DNA from 3 places in the Streptomyces sp. Wb2n-11 genome. Region 1 is predicted to be linked to each of the others. Evidence: riboswitches for the same ligand, from Rfam matches in the RefSeq annotation. Region 1 holds a riboswitch; each other region holds the start of a gene.
What was found. A riboswitch is a leader RNA that binds a small molecule or an ion and turns the genes downstream of it on or off. The one in region 1 is predicted to bind cobalamin.
Positions count from the first base shown of each region.

Region 2: linked by a shared signal. The riboswitch ahead of BN1555_RS10490 (ribonucleoside-diphosphate reductase subunit alpha) and the one ahead of BN1555_RS30875 (FecCD family ABC transporter permease) in region 1 are both predicted to bind cobalamin.
Region 3: linked by a shared signal. The riboswitch ahead of BN1555_RS24885 (cobalamin biosynthesis protein) and the one ahead of BN1555_RS30875 (FecCD family ABC transporter permease) in region 1 are both predicted to bind cobalamin.

Region 1 covers NZ_CVPB01000001.1:6,748,661-6,751,525, forward strand. The annotation lists gene BN1555_RS30870 (hypothetical protein) at 1-676, opposite strand, end outside; cobalamin riboswitch at 1,208-1,355, shown strand; gene BN1555_RS30875 (FecCD family ABC transporter permease) at 1,501-2,568, shown strand; gene BN1555_RS30880 (ABC transporter ATP-binding protein) at 2,568-2,865, shown strand, end outside.
Region 2 covers NZ_CVPB01000001.1:2,377,040-2,379,904, reverse strand. The annotation lists gene BN1555_RS10490 (ribonucleoside-diphosphate reductase subunit alpha) at 1-1,476, opposite strand, end outside; cobalamin riboswitch at 1,615-1,756, opposite strand; gene BN1555_RS10485 (Uma2 family endonuclease) at 1,852-2,442, shown strand; gene BN1555_RS10480 (YbdD/YjiX family protein) at 2,497-2,700, opposite strand; gene BN1555_RS10475 (carbon starvation CstA family protein) at 2,697-2,865, opposite strand, start outside.
Region 3 covers NZ_CVPB01000001.1:5,474,196-5,477,060, reverse strand. The annotation lists gene BN1555_RS24895 (inorganic phosphate transporter) at 1-1,183, shown strand, start outside; gene BN1555_RS24890 (hypothetical protein) at 1,202-1,426, shown strand; cobalamin riboswitch at 1,542-1,691, shown strand; gene BN1555_RS24885 (cobalamin biosynthesis protein) at 1,815-2,795, shown strand; gene BN1555_RS24880 (cobyric acid synthase) at 2,804-2,865, shown strand, end outside.

The DNA.
Region 1 (2,865 bases):
GGAGGAGGGAGTAGCGGCCGTGGACGGCGATGCGGCTGCGGGGCCCGTACCGCGCGTACAACTGAGCCAGCCGCTCCCGGTGGGACTCGGTGAACTGCTCCAGCCGGCCGGCGTACCCGACCCGTTCCACGATGCTCATCGTGCCGAGTACCGCGGTGAGGACCTCGTCCGACACCTCGGGATCGAGGTCCGAGACGTCACTGAACGCGAGGTAGAGCGGCGTCACGGCGACCTTCGCACGCTCTACGTCCACCCTCCCCACGGGGTGACGGCCTCGCGCGCCGTCCTGCGGGAAGCCGGACATCGCCGGGCCGATGGCACGCTCAAGGGCTCGCTCGGCGATGCGGGCGAGTTCGTCACCGACGGCCCGGGCGCCGTCGTGCCAGCCGATGCCGTACGACTCCCCCTTCTCGTCCGGGGCGCCCTTCTCCTTCTCTGCCTCGCTGTGCGCGTCTGCGATCGCGCCGGCCTCGACGAGCGCGATCAGCTCTTCGGCTTCGCTCCGGAGCATTCCCGTGCGGCCCAGGAGTTCGAAGAGGGTCTTCTTCGCGTTCATGACGCTGGTGGAGTCCAGCGGGTGCCGGTCCGTTTCGGCGGTGTTGATCGTGTCCTCCTCGTCGACCTTGGTCCGGTGCTTCCGCGGGTGTTTCAGCAGGACGTGGCTCTTCTGTCGCACTCTCCGTGTCTCGGCTGTGAGGTTTCCGGCCGGCGGCGGCCGCCGCCCGCCTCCTCAAGTCTCCACGACACGGCCGGTCGTCGCCGCGCCCAGGGCTGTTTCGGATCGTTCTGAGCCCGTACGAGCCGGGCGGAAGAGAGCGCAGACGGGCGTCCCGGGGACGGTACGGGTCCACAGACGCCGGATCACCCGGTCCCATGCGCCCCGACCGGCCGGCGGGCCCGGCTCCTGCCGTACGGCGGGGCCGGCGCACACCTCCGTGCCCCGCTCGGCCGGGCGGGGAGCATCCCCACCCCGGAGGCGCTCCGGAGGCCCGCAGCTCCCGCGCCGGCCGGCCGCGGCCCTGTGTGCGAGCCGCTCTGTCCGGGGCCGGAGAACCGTGGCGTCAGCTTGAGGCTGCCGGCCCGGTGGGCGGGCAGGCGCGCGCGGCGTGCCGGTTTTCGTCGGGGCCGGCCGCGGGCGGAAGCCGCAGACGCCGGCGCGGACCTGGCCACGCTGCGCGTGCACGACGGGGTTTGCACCGGATTCTCCCCTGGCGGGGCTCCCTTCCGTAGGCGCTAAGCTGCAAGCGCCCCGCGGGGGAAGTCCGGTCGAAGTCCGGCGCTGACCCGCAACGGTAGGCGGAGCCCGACACGTGGCCCCGTAAGCCCGATTACCCGCGGTGGTGATGGCTCCTGTCAATTCGCCGTGGACTGCGAGAGGGCGCTGCGCAGGGCGCCCGGCGTCCCGGGCCGCTCCTTTGCTCACGCAGGTGCACGGCCCGAGGCGAAAGCGAACCGCCCGTGGCCACACCCCTCGAACTCAAACCCGCCCTGCCGCCGCACCTGCCCCGCGCCGGCGCCGGCCCCGCGCCGCCCCAGCGCGTGTCACTTCCGCTCCTCCTCACCGCCCTGTGCGCCGCGCTTGTGCTCTCCATCCTCTGCGGGGCGGGCATCGGGGCGTCGGGGCTCTCCTGGGGGGAAGTGCTGCGCTATCTGTGGGCCGGACTGACAGGCGGCCTCATATCCCCCGACCAGGTCCCGGCGTACACCATCGTGTGGGAACTGCGCTTTCCGCGGGCCGTACTGGCCGCAGTCGTCGGGGCCGGCCTGTCGGCCATCGGCGTCGCCGTGCAGGCCATGGTCCGCAACGCTCTCGCCGACCCGTTCGTGCTCGGCATCTCCTCGGGCGCGGCCGTCGGCGCCAACGCCGTGCTCCTGTTCGGAGCCTTCGGCGCGCTCGGTCTCTGGGCCCTGTCCACGGCGGCCTTCCTCTCCGCGCTCCTCGCCATGACGCTGGTGTACGCCATCGCCCGCACCGCTGACGGCCTGACCCCACTGCGGCTCGTCCTGACGGGCACCGCGATGTACTACGGCTTCTCGGCCGTCACGACGTTCATGGTGTTCGCGGCCGAGCGTGGCGAGGCGGCCCGCTCCGCGATGATGTGGCTGCTCGGCAGCCTCGGCGGAGCCAACTGGGCCTCCGTACCGATCGCCGCCGGAGCCGTACTCGCCGGCCTCGCCCACCTCACCGTGTCGGCGCGCCGCCTGAACGCCCTGGCGATGGGCGACGAGACCGCGGCCGCCCTGGGGGTGGACGCGGGGAAGCTGCGCAAGGAACTCTTCCTGGTCTGCGCGGCCGTCACCGGGGCGGTGGTGGCGGTGAGCGGTGCGATCGGTTTCGTCGGACTGATGGTCCCGCACGCCGCACGGATGCTGGTCGGCGCGGACCACCGCCGGCTGCTGGCCGTCGCGCCCCTCGCGGGCGCCGTCCTGCTGATCTGGGTGGACATCCTGTCGCGCGTGGTGCTCGCGCCCGTCGAGCTGCCGGTGGGCGTACTGACCGCGGTCATCGGTGTGCCGTGCTTCGTCCTGCTGATGCGCCGCCGCTCCTACACCTTCGGAGGCGCGTGATGCGGATCGACATCGATGAACTGACGGTCGAGATCTCCGGTGCGCGGCTGGTGCGGGAGGCCACGCTGCGAGCGGCCGCCGGGCAGGTCGTCGGGCTTGTCGGGCCCAACGGCAGCGGGAAATCCACCCTGCTGCGCTGCGTCTACCGGGCCCTGCGTCCCTCGGCCGGTACAGTCCGGCTCGACGGCGCTGACCTCCACGCCCTGAGCGCGCGCGAAGGCGCCCGTCGGCTGGCCGCACTGCCCCAGGAGGTGGTCACCGAGTTCGACTTCACGGTCGCCGAAGTCGTGGCGATGG
Region 2 (2,865 bases), 4.4 Mb from region 1:
GCGGTCGAGGAACGTGACGGCCGTACGGACGGTCTCGTCCAGGCGCTCCCAGTCGATGTCGCCGTTCCCGGTCACGAACGAACCGAGGTTGACCGAGCCGAGGTTGCAGACGGCCGTCTCCCCGTCGTCCGTGACCTCCAGGATCTCGGTGCACAGGTTCGAGGAGTGGACCACCGAGCCGGGCTCCGCCGTCTGGTTCGCCGTACGGTTCGACGCGTCCTTGAACGTCATCCAGCCGTTGCCGGTCTGCGCCAGGGTGCGCATCATCCGTCCGTACAGCTGGCGCGCGGGAATCGTCGTACGGGCCAGGCCGTCCGCCTCTGCCTTGCGGTACGCCCGGTCGAACGCGTCGCCCCACAGGTCGACGAGCTCGGGGACGTCGGAGGGCGAGAACAGCGACCAGTCGGTGTCCGCGTCGACGCGGCGCATGAACTCGTCGGGGATCCAGTGCGCGAGGTTCAGGTTGTGCGTACGCCGCGCCTCCTCGCCCGTGTTGTCGCGCAGCTCCAGGAACTCCTCGATGTCCGCGTGCCACGTCTCCAGGTAGACGCAGGCCGCGCCCTTGCGCCGGCCGCCCTGGTTCACGGCGGCGACGGACGAGTCGAGGGTGCGCAGGAAGGGGACGATGCCGTTGGAGTGGCCGTTGGTGCCGCGGATCAGGGAGCCGCGGGCGCGGATGCGGGAGTACGAGAGGCCGATGCCGCCCGCGTGCTTGGAGAGGCGCGCGACCTCGTGGTAGCGGCCGTAGATCGAGTCGAGCTCGTCGAGCGGCGAGTCCAGCAGGTAGCAGGAGGACATCTGCGGGTGGCGCGTACCGGAGTTGAAGAGCGTCGGCGAGGACGGCAGGTAGTCCAGGCGGCTCATCAGGCGGTACAGCGCGGCGACCTCGTCGGCGGCCGCGGGGGAGCCGTCCTTGGCCAGACCGGACGCCACGCGCAGCATGAAGTGCTGCGGGGTCTCGATCACCTGTCGGGTGATCGGGTGGCGCAGGAGGTAGCGGCTGTAGACCGTGCGCAGGCCGAAGTAGCCGAAGCGGTCGTCGGCGGCCGGGTCGACCAGCGCGTCGAGGCGGGCCGCGTGGGCGGACACGAACTCGGCCGTACGGTCGGCGATCAGGCCCTCGCGGTGGCCGACGGAGACCGACTCGGAGAAGGTGCGGACGCCCTGCGTAGCCGCCTCGTCCCGGATCGTGCGGGTCAGCAGCCGGGCCGCGAGGCGGGAGTACGCCGGGTCCTCGGAGATCAGCCCGGCGGCGGCGTCGGTGGCGAGTCCCCGCAACTCGGCCGCGTCCGACGCCGCGTTGCGGCCGCGCAGGGCGGCCGCGGCGACTCTGCCCGGGTCGGTGTCGGGGAGGTCGGCGGTCAGGTCGGTGAGGGTCCGCAGGAGCGCGGTCCCGGGGCCGTCGGGCGACTGCGCCGACTCCGTTGAACCCGTCGGCTCCGTGGCAGTTGCCGGATCGGCTGGCGCGATGGTCACGGGGTGCTCTCCCTCGCTCGGCTCGGGGCCGGCGGGGAACGGGGGGCGTACGGGCACACGTCACCCCTGAGGGCGGCACACCGCGTAGCGTCCACCGGCCCAACCGCGAGGCCCGGACGTGTCGGTATCCGGTTCGGTCGAGCCGGATACGCCGTCGGCAGGTCCTCGGACTCCTGGGTGCGCAAAAGCGCACCGATCACACCGTTGCGGGACAGTTCCGGATTCGCACCGGATTCCCCTGCGGCGACAGCGAGCACGAGCATACATGTGGGGGCCGTTGGATGATGCGGCCCCCACATGTTGTGTCACCCGGGAAGTGTGAGGGCGGCTGTCACAGCGCTCCGCTATCGTCGTGAGCACAAGGAGGTACGCCCCATGGCAGCGACCGCCGACCGGCCCCACCTGTTCCCCGAAGAGTTCGACGAGGCCACGCGCATACTGGCCCGCACGACCGAGGGCGTGCGGCTGGAACTCATCGACGGGAGGCTGAGGAGCAGGGTTGTGCCGGACGGGGACCACGGACGGATCATCGAGTGGCTGACGCGCATCTGTATGCAGTCGCGGCCCGAGCTGTGGCTCTATCCCGACCAGGGACTGAAGGTGCAGGCATACCGGAAGGGCCGCGCCCGGCCCGACGGTTCTCTCGCGCCCAGCGGCGCCTTCGTCGGGCAGGGGGAGTGGGCCGATCCCGATTCCGTGCTGATGGCCGTCGAGGTCACCTCGTACGACACCGACACCGACACCGACCAGCGCGACCGGGTGGAGAAGCCCCGCGCCTACGCCGAGACCGGCATCCCGGTCTACCTGCTCATCGACCGGGACGCCTGCGAGGTGACGGTCTACAGCGAGCCCGACGGAGTCCGGTACGAGAACGCGCACATCGTCCCGTTCGGCAAGCCCGTGGCGCTGCCCGGCCCGGTGGGGATCACCCTGGAGACCGAAGCGCTGAAGGAGTGGGTGCGCTGACGACGACGGGCCGCCGCGCCCCCCGAAGGGGACGCGGCGGCCCGTGGAAATCGCTCAGCAGCAGCGGAAGCCCTCGCGGGGGTCCGCCTCCCGGGCGTCCGTGCGGCTGCGTTCGAACGCGCGCCGGGACATGACCGGCGCCTCGGGGTCGCAGGACCTCGCGTGCGCCACGTACCGGTCGTACGTCGCCTCGCCGGTCAGTTCGCGGACGTACCAGCGGATCCGGCCCGCCGCGCGGCGCACGCCCGTCAGGGTCATTCGGGGGTCCCCGCGCCGGCCGCCGCGGCCTCCTTGCGGGTGCCGCCCTCCGGACCGACGCCGGCCGCGGCCAGTTCGGCCTTCTCCTCCTTGGTCGCGATGATCGAGGCGGGGGCGACGAGCCTGGACTCGACGTACGGCGCCTCATGGAGCTTGACGCTCTCG
Region 3 (2,865 bases), 1.3 Mb from region 1:
CACTGCCAACGCGATGGCGACCACCATCTCGACTGGCGCTCTCAAGCCCAAGACGGCGGTGGCCATGTCCGCCGTGCTGAACCTCGTCGGCGCGTTCCTGTCCGTGGAGGTCGCCAAGACGATCTCCGGGGGGCTCGTCAACGAGAGCGGCATCACCACCGAAGTGATCTTCGCGGCGCTGGTCGGCGCGATCCTCTGGAACCTGCTGACCTGGCTGATCGGCCTGCCGTCCAGTTCCTCCCACGCACTCTTCGGCGGCCTCATCGGCGCCACCCTGATGTCGGTCGGCGCCTCCGGCGTCAACGGCGACGTCGTCGTCACCAAGGTCCTGCTGCCCGCGATCGCCGCGCCGGTCGTCGCCGGCATCGCCGCGCTGCTGGCCACCAAGCTGACGTACAAGCTCGGCAGCAAGGCCGACGAGAAGGCCACGGCCAAGGGCTACCGCGCCGGCCAGATCGCTTCCGCCGGTCTCGTCTCGCTCGCCCACGGCACCAACGACGCGCAGAAGACCATGGGTGTCATCACCCTCGCCCTGGTCACCGGCAACGTCCTCGCACCCGGCTCGAACCCCCCGATGTGGGTCATCGTCTCCGCCGGTGTCGCCATCGCGCTCGGTACGTACCTGGGCGGCTGGCGCATCATCCGCACCATGGGCAAGGGCCTCACCGACCTCCGTCCGCCGCAGGGCTTCTCCGCCCAGACCAGCGCCGCGACCGTCATCCTGGCCTCCTCGCACCTCGGCTTCTCCCTCTCCACCACCCAGGTCTGCTCCGGTGCCGTGATGGGCGCGGGCCTCGGCCGCAAGGGCGGCGTGGTCCGCTGGTCCACCGCCACCCGGATGTTCGTCGCCTGGGGTCTGACGCTGCCGGCCGCGGGACTGGTCGCCGCGGGCGCCGAATTCCTCACCGGGCAGGGCACCTGGGGCATCGCCGTGGTGGCCTTCCTGCTCGTCGGCGGCTCCGCCGTCATCTGGGCCCTGTCGCGCCGCAAGCCGGTCGACCACACCAACGTCACCGACGACGAGTCCGGCGAGTCCGCCGGTGTGGTCACCACGGCCATGGCCGCCGTCAGCGTGCCGCCCACGGCCGGCGCCGTCGCCTCCCTGGCCGCCGAGGAACTCAAGACGACCATCCCGGCCCCGGCCGGCAGCTCCGCGGAGCCGGCCAGCCCGGCCCCGGTGTAAGGACAGAGGACAGATCGCATGAACATCGACTGGGCAGCTCTCGGCTCCGTATTCGGCGTGAGCCTCGTGGTCACCGTGTCCCTGGTGGGCCTGTTCACCCTCGGCATCGTGGGCCTCTCCAAGCAGGAGAGCGCCTCCGCGCAGGGCGGCGGCTCCGCCGTCATGGTTCGCACCGGCGCCTACGCCTGCTTCGCGCTGTGCGCGGCGGCCGTGGCGTACGGGATCTACCTGATCGTCGTCTGACACGACGACCGCAGTCTCCCGGAACCGCCCCGCCACCGGCCTTTACCGGCCATCGGCGGGGCGGTTCCTGTGTGCCTCGGCACACTCCCCCGTCGCAGGTCAACAGCAAGTTGACGACGTTCGCGGAGCGTGGTGGACTGCCCGAGCCGAATACGGCGGCACGAGAGGAAGTCCGGTGCGAATCCGGCGCGGTCCCGCCACTGTGACCGGGGAAGACGAAGAAGTCCCCGGGAGCCAGGAACTCTCACCGCCGGTCACGTCGAACCAGGGCGCGGACCCTGAGTGAGGACATACCGCCATGCCCGGCTGCCGTTCAGTCGTTCCTGTCAGTCCTGACATTCCCGTGCGTACGACGCGTGCGCTTCGAGGCGCATCGGCCTGCTGAGCCATGCGTGCCGATCGCATCTTCGCGTACGGCGCCACCGCCGGCCTGATCGGCGACCTCGTCCTCGGTGATCCCCGCCGCGGGCACCCGGTCGCCGCGTTCGGACGGGCCGCGGGTGCCGTCGAGTCCCTGCTGTGGCGTGACCACCGCGGGTGGGGCGCGGTGCACACCCTGGTGTGCGCCGGAGGCGCGGCGGGCGCCGCCGTGCTGGCCTCCCGTGCCGTACGCCGCTCCCCCGCCGCCGCCGTCGCGCTGACCGCCGCCGCCACCTGGGCCGTCGTCGGAGGTACGTCGCTGGGCCGCGAGGCGCGCGCCGTGGGCAGCGCCCTGGAGGCCGGGGACGTCGAGGTCGCCCGCGAACGCCTCCCCCACCTGTGCGGGCGCGACCCGCAGGCGCTGGACGCACAGCAGATCGCCCGCGCCGTCGTCGAGTCCGTCGCCGAGAACACCTCGGACGCGGTCGTGGGCGCGCTGGTGTGGGGCGCCCTGGGCGGGGTGCCGGGGCTCGTGGCCTTCCGCGCCGTCAACACGCTCGACGCCATGGTGGGGCACAGATCGGCCAGATACCTGCGCTACGGCTGGGCCTCGGCCCGCCTCGACGACGTGGCCGGCTGGCCCGGCGCCCGGCTGACGGCCGCCCTCGCGGTCGTGGCGGGCGGCGATCCGCGCGGTGCGGTGCGGGCCTGGCGTACGGACGCGGCCAAGCACCCGAGCCCCAACGCGGGCCCCGTGGAGGCCGCCTTCGCCGGCGCGCTCGGCGTGCGGCTCGGCGGAACGCTCTCGTACGCGGGCCGGGTCGAACACCGGCCCGTGCTCAACGCCGCCGGGCGGCCCGTCGGCGTACCGGACATCGAGCGGGCGGCGCGGCTGTCGCGCCGTGTCGGGGCGCTCGCACTGGCGGCGGCCGTCGGAGGGCGGCTGGTGCTCGGTGCGCTGCGACGCGGCGCGCGCGGTGGCACACGCACAGGAAAGGGACACGCATGAGCGGTTCACTGGGGGGCGGTCTGCTCGTCGCGGGGACCACGTCCGACGCCGGCAAGAGCGTCGTGACGGC